DNA from 3 places in the Salinicoccus bachuensis genome. Region 3 is predicted to be linked to each of the others. Evidence: riboswitches for the same ligand, from Rfam matches in the RefSeq annotation. Region 3 holds a riboswitch; each other region holds the start of a gene.
What was found. A riboswitch is a leader RNA that binds a small molecule or an ion and turns the genes downstream of it on or off. The one in region 3 is predicted to bind thiamine pyrophosphate.

Region 1 (2,268 bases), 350 kb from region 3:
TCGCAGAGTACGCCAGGCAGTTCACGCGGCCGCTTGCCGACCTCTCCAACCAGTTCAATCAGGTGCTTTCGGCCATCGCCGGTGCAGAGCGTGTATTCGGCATCATCGATTCGGAGCCCGAAAAGGACGAGGGGACGATTGTGGACAGCACCATAAAGGGTGAGATTGAATTTGATGATGTCTCCTTCTCCTACGATCCGACGCAGAAAAACCCGACCATCAGAAACTTGAGCTTCAGGATAGATGCAGGCGAATCGGTTGCCCTGATTGGCGCGACCGGTGCGGGCAAGACGACCGTCATGCAGCTGCTGGCAAGATTCTATGAAACGGATTCCGGAGCGGTCAGGATTGATGGACAGAACATCCTCGACTACAGCCGTTCGACAGTCCGTTCGCAGACGGCTTTCGTGCTGCAGGATCCCTACCTGTTCGAATCGACGATCAGGGAAAACATCCGCTACGGCAAGCTCGATGCGACGGATGAGGAAGTGGTGGAGGCGGCGAAACTTGCCAACGCACACGAATTCATCGTTGCACTCGAGGAGGGCTATGATACCGTGCTGGAAGCAGATGAAGGATTCATCTCCCAGGGACAGAAGCAGCTGATATCGATTGCCAGGGCCCTGATCACGGATCCGGCCATACTGCTCCTGGACGAAGCGACGAGCAGCATCGATACGGTGACGGAGCTCAAAATCCAGGAGGCGCTCGAGCGGCTGATGAAGGATCGGACGAGCATCATCATCGCCCACAGGCTGAATACGATAAAGGCCGTGGACCGGATCTTCGTCATGGAGCTCGGTGAACTGGTCGAAAGCGGTTCTGAAGAGGAGCTCATCAGACAGCGCGGCCGCTACTACCAGATGGTCGCCGACAATAAATGACTTCACAAAATTCGGAAAGTGTACTATCATGGAACCAACCGAATAAATAACCACCACTAGGGGTGTCCGCAAGGACTGAGAATTACCCTTATCACCTGATCTAGATCATACTAGCGTAGGGAAGTGGCATATTTTACATATAATATGCACACCACTCCGCTAGTGGTGTGTTTTTTTATTTGGAAAATAATTTATGGAGGTTGGTAACATGGCAAAAAGAAAAGGGCTGACCCTGACCGATGTGTTGATCACGGTCGTCGTCGCCCTGGTATTCTCGTTCATCTATTCGATATGGGGTGGGGTCTATACGGCGCTCGAACCGCTCGGACTGCACCTCAATCAGCTGCTGTACGGCATGTGGTTCATCGCAGCGGTGGTCGCCTATCTCATCATAAGGAAACCCGGCGTGGCACTGATTGCGGAATTTGCAGCGGCATCCGGTGAAACGATCGTCATGCTGCAGTTCGATGTCATGCTGATCGTGTACGGACTCATCCAGGGGCTTGCATGCGAAATCGTATTCGCCATCGTGAAGTACAAAAGCACATCCCTGATGGTGGCGGTCATCGCCGGCATCTCAGCTGCGCTCGCGACGTTCCCACTCGACTGGTACTACGGCTACCTCGGCCAGCTGGCGACATGGAATCTGCTGTTGATGTTCGGTTTCAGGGTGCTGAGTGGTGCACTCATTGCCGGCTGGCTGGCGCACCTATTGTACCGTGCGCTGAAGGAGACCGGTGTGCTGAAACTCGTCGGCAATGGCCATGCTGCTGAAGAAGGGCTTTGATCATGTGCATCGAAGTGGAAAAATTGCGTCTGCGGTTCCCGGAATCAGAATCGCCTCTCTTCACCGATCTCGACCTGAAAATAGGGGAGGGTGAAAAGGTGCTCATCGTCGGGCCGAGCGGCTCGGGCAAGAGCACCCTGCTCAATGTGCTCGGGGGCCTCATACCGGATACGATCACCATACCGATGAAGGCGGATCGGCTCAAAATGCCCGCGTCCTGTGCATACGTCTTCCAGGATCCGGATTCCCAGTTCACGATGCCGACAGTCGCCGAAGAGCTCGCCTTTGTCCTCGAGAACAGGCAGGTGGCTGAGGAGGAGATGGAACCCCTGTTCACGGAAGCGCTCAGCATGGTCGGGCTTGATGTGGCCCCGGAGAGCGCCATCCAGACGCTGTCAGGAGGCATGAAGCAGAAGCTCGCCATCGCCTCGGCATTGCTCCAGCAGGCAGACACGCTGTTTTTGGATGAGCCGACAAGCATGCTGGACAGCAAATCGGCGGCTCATCTCTGGGATACCGTGAGGGCGATGTGGAATGATCTGACCGTCGTCATCGTCGAACATCGTGTCGAAGAACTATGGCACACGGTCGACCGGG
Region 2 (2,268 bases), 520 kb from region 3:
GCCTTCCTGACATCCGCTTCCTTCTCGATCTTATGCCCTGTAATCTTCTCGGCCTCATGGATGTTCGGCGTGACGGTAAGTGCCGCAGGAAGCAGCGTACTCCTGAGGAATTCGATCGATTCCTCTTCTATCAGCGCATCTCCACTCGTGGCGATCATGACCGGATCGATGACGAAAGGAATATTATAATCCTCCACCATATTCGCAACCACTACCATCATATCGATTGTCGCGACCATTCCACTCTTCATCGCATGGGGCACTTCGTCACTGAATATGCTCTCGAGCTGCTTCTCCAGAAACTCTGCAGGAACATTGAACACATCCTGTACGCCCATCGTATTCTGGGCAGTCAGCGAAGTCACGGCCGCCATGCCGTATACGCCTCTCGAATGGAAGGCCTTGCTGTCTGCCAGCACCCCCGCGCCGCCGGTTGGGTCCGTTCCTGCCACCGTCAGTGCAATCGGCATCCTATGCATGGACATCCACCTCCATCCAGCGTTCTTTCGTCGCCGCCATATTGAAGAAGCGCCTTTCATGTTCCACACTTTCGATGAAATTCCTTCTGAGCTGCTTCATGTCTTCAGCCGGCATTCTTTCCGCTTCGTTATCGATTATCGTCAGCATCACATCGAGCGTATCATCCATGTCCCTGGCGTAGAATTCAAACCAGCCGCGATAAGGATGGCCGGCTTCAAATGTATGCCGCGCCATCGCCTTCTCGGCAATCCTTCTGTAGACATATGGACATGGTGCCATCGCACTCAAAGTGAATGCGATATTCTCCCTCGAGAATGCATTGAAGTACATATGTTTGATGTAGTGGTCGGCGGATGGATACCACGCCCCGTCCCTGATGATATCCTCATAGGGCATATCGACCGCCTGCGCCAGTACTGCGTGCGCTTCGCTTTCACCTTCGAGCAGGAATTCCATCTGACTCAGAAGGAATTTCACAGTGTCCTTCGAATCGGATTTGGCAATCAGCATTGCATAGAGATTCGCAAACTCCTCCAAATACAATGAATCCGCCCTCAGGTAATGGATGACTGCAGCCGCATCGATGTTTCCATGTATCAGCCCCTGGATGAAAGTGTCATTATAGATTGCTTCGATGATCGGTTCCGCTTCATTTCTCAACTCTTCAGTCAGCATATGATCTCTCCTTTTCCAATATAAAAACCCGTTTCCAGCGCAGGAAACGGGTTCAGTATGGAGGCAGGATATGCCGGACCAACCCACTTCCCTACGCTGGTATTATCCAGATCAGGTCCAAGGGATCAGCCCAACGGCTGTCTCAGCAAAAAGCACCCCTAGTGGTGTTGCTATTCGATTGACTCCAATAATAGTGAAGATTCACGCCCATGTCAAACAATAATCGGAAATTTCAATATGCTTGCATTTTCAAAAGGAAAGATATACACTATATATATATCAAATAAAATTGATTTAATAAGGAGGGCGGGAATGGTGCAACCGACGAACAGCAAGGATGGTACGGCCTATGAAAAAAACCTGGAAACCTATGAGCAGATGTTCAATGCACTTGCGGACAGGACGCGATTGAAGATAATCAATGAAATCAGCAAAAGTACCAATAAGCAGCTCTGTGTATGTGATCTGGAGGAAATGCTGGATCTGAAACAGTCGAAAATCTCCTACCATTTGAAGAAGCTTGTCGATGCGGATATCCTTTCGACCGAAAAGCATGGAACTTGGAACTACTACAGAGTCAATGAATCACATTTGCAGGGTACATTGTCAGAAGATACTTGCTCAACCATCTTATGATGGTATCTTTTTTATACTATAAATCAATTTTTATTGATTTATAAATCAAATACTTTTGATAAATATAATGATAAGGAGCCAAGATGATGACTGATTCCATTACCGAATTCCTGCGGACGTTTTTCCTTCTATTCACCACCCTTATCGCCCTGTTCATCATCGTCAGTTTTTTCGTCAGCCTGCTCCAGCAGATAGTATCAGAAGAGAAGATAAGGAAGGTGCTGAATCACCCCAACAAAATAGCAGGTTATATGCTCGGTACACTTTTTGGTGCGGCCACCCCTTTCTGTTCCTGCTCCACCATCCCCATTCTGGCAGGCCTGTTGAACTCGAAGGCATCTTTTGGCCCTTCGATGAGTTTTCTGATTGCTTCCCCATTGATGAATCCGGTGATGATGTTCACATTATGGGCACTGCTTGGATGGGAAGTCGCACTCGTCTACTTTGTTGTTCTTGGTATTTTCAGCATTTTTGCAG
Region 3 (2,268 bases):
CATTGTTCAGTTCGTCCATGATTGGTTGTTCGCGAACCGTATATGGACGTACACCAGACCATTTCTTCAGCAGGCGGCTTTCAGCAAGTACCGGTATGGTCGCTGTGGCCTGAGTTTTCAACCATTCTGTCCCGACATCCGATACGCCCACTGAAAAATCATTGAAGTAGCTTGTCGCTCCGATCAGAAATCGATTTTTATTTTTGGGGACGATGTAGCATCCATTGGTCATGAATACTGTCTGGTCGATATTCAGACCCTCATGTTCAACAAGCAGCACCTCTCCTTTTACACCTGAAATCATGGGTGATATATCATAAGTTTCCAGCAACTTCCCACTCCATGCGCCTCCGGCAACTATCACTTTATCTGCATGGATATCACCGGCTGAAGTCTTCAGCATGTAGGAATCGAATCTTTTCGATATCTGATGGACTTCAGTCCTGCAGAAACGGTCGATTCCTTTTGTGATGACTGAGGTAAGCAGTGCCCTGGTATATTTCCATGCATTAATCTGTCCATCATTTGGAATATGGATGGATAGATTGCGATATACGACCGACCCCTGTGTCAAATTATCGAGTGCCGGCTCGCTCAATTTCTGGACCCGCGGATCATGGCTGTTGAGAAATTGATACTGGGATTCGAGATCAGGAATATCATCCTCATCTGCCGCCATCTTGATCAGTCCCCCCTGTCTGAATTCGATATCCAGATCATGTTCTTCCAGGAATGTCCGACTCAGAGCCTCAAATCTGCTTCTCGATGCAAGGGCCATTCTGAAAAGAGCCCCGTCTTCATTGAATTCATTCTGGGCACCGAGCATGCCACCGGCTTTATATGAAGCATGCTTACCCGGCTCATCACGGTCTATTACCGCTATTTTCAAGCCGTATTCATCAAGTGCTTTTGCTATGGACATGCCAATGACACCAGATCCTACAACTGCAACATCATACATTCTCATACCACGCCCTTCTTACTGCTCTGATTTCTTCAAGATTGTGATCCATAAATAATGAAATGGCACATATGCCGCTGAACCCATCGGGCAAATCGCCTATCGTGTGCTGACCAATTCCACCGATAGCCATGACCGGAATGTCCATATCTACAGCCCGCTCCATTTCATCCAAAGATCTCGGTCGCACTCCCTTTTTAGAAGCGCTTTCAAAAACGTGACCAAAGAAGACATGATCCAGACCATTCTCCCTGGCCTCACTGATGCTTTTCATGGAATGTGTCGACATGCTGACAGATATCTCTGGATGCCTCGCTTTATAGGCATATGCCATCGGATCCCCTTCTTTGAAGTGAATGGCTTTCAACCGAAGCGCTTCCAACACCCGGATGTTGCTATGGATGATCAGTTTATCCTTCGGGAACCCCTTATTCACCAGCATATTGAGGAAGAATATCAGCCCAACTGAATTCATACGTGTCCTCAAAAGCAACCGGTCAACGACAGGCTCAATGTTCATAAAATGCTCAATATCTTCACTGGTCAGTACTTTGTCATGTGTAATTGCGATAAAGATATTTACACCCCAAATAAAAAAGCGTTATTTTTCATGTAGAAAAATAACGCAGATATTTTTAAGTAACGTCACTTTCCTACGCCAGTATGAACTGGATCAGGTTCAAGGAATTCCAAAGTCGATACTTTGATCTCAGCCTTTCACAAAGGCTCTTCCAGTGATTTCGGTTTTATTCAGTTGGTGGATCTTTGCGGCAAGTGAATTTGAATCATTGCCCTATATTTATCATTCTAAATTATTTCGTTACAAAATACAATCATGATCCGATAAACCAGTCGTACAATGAGAGATAGGGTGCTTTTCAAGATTCTAATTTTGAACCACCCCTAACAGGCAGATCACCCTTCCTTGCCAAGCGTCTCCAGGAAATGCGCAACGAACGCTTCTCCGTCCACATCGGTGCATATAGTGACGTTGGGTTCCTTGCCCAAAAGACCGCCAAAGTCGCAGATGGTCTGGCCATAGCCGAGCGGGCTGATTGTCTCCACATCGACATAGTGCTTCTCCGTCTTCAGGAAGTCACGGTTCAGGACGTACCCGACCGTAAGCGGGTCGTGCAGTGCACAGCCGTCTAGGTTGAACCTCTCCTTGCTGAAGGCGCGGTAGACTTCCGTCGACTGCCTGACGAAGTCGTGGTACTTCCTGCCTTCAAGCACTTCGACATCATAACTTGAAAGCAGTGTTTGTTTCGTCACATCAAGGCTCACAAGTGTGGTCTCCGCTCCACTGT

Region 1: another riboswitch for thiamine pyrophosphate. It lies ahead of RQP18_RS05355 (ECF transporter S component); the one in region 3 lies ahead of RQP18_RS03680 (thiamine phosphate synthase).
Region 2: another riboswitch for thiamine pyrophosphate. It lies ahead of tenA (thiaminase II); the one in region 3 lies ahead of RQP18_RS03680 (thiamine phosphate synthase).

Annotation. Positions count from the first base shown of each region.
Region 1 is NZ_CP138333.2:1,084,088-1,086,355, forward strand. Features, by position in the region: gene RQP18_RS05350 (ABC transporter ATP-binding protein) at 1-884, shown strand, start outside; TPP riboswitch at 933-1,023, shown strand; gene RQP18_RS05355 (ECF transporter S component) at 1,093-1,671, shown strand; gene RQP18_RS05360 (ABC transporter ATP-binding protein) at 1,674-2,268, shown strand, end outside.
Region 2 is NZ_CP138333.2:1,248,928-1,251,195, reverse strand. Features, by position in the region: gene thiD (bifunctional hydroxymethylpyrimidine kinase/phosphomethylpyrimidine kinase) at 1-479, opposite strand, end outside; gene tenA (thiaminase II) at 472-1,155, opposite strand; TPP riboswitch at 1,227-1,325, opposite strand; gene RQP18_RS06175 (ArsR/SmtB family transcription factor) at 1,468-1,791, shown strand; gene RQP18_RS06170 (permease) at 1,878-2,268, shown strand, end outside.
Region 3 is NZ_CP138333.2:733,907-736,174, reverse strand. Features, by position in the region: gene RQP18_RS03685 (NAD(P)/FAD-dependent oxidoreductase) at 1-961, opposite strand, end outside; gene RQP18_RS03680 (thiamine phosphate synthase) at 954-1,436, opposite strand; TPP riboswitch at 1,595-1,704, opposite strand; gene RQP18_RS03675 (nucleoside hydrolase) at 1,877-2,268, opposite strand, start outside.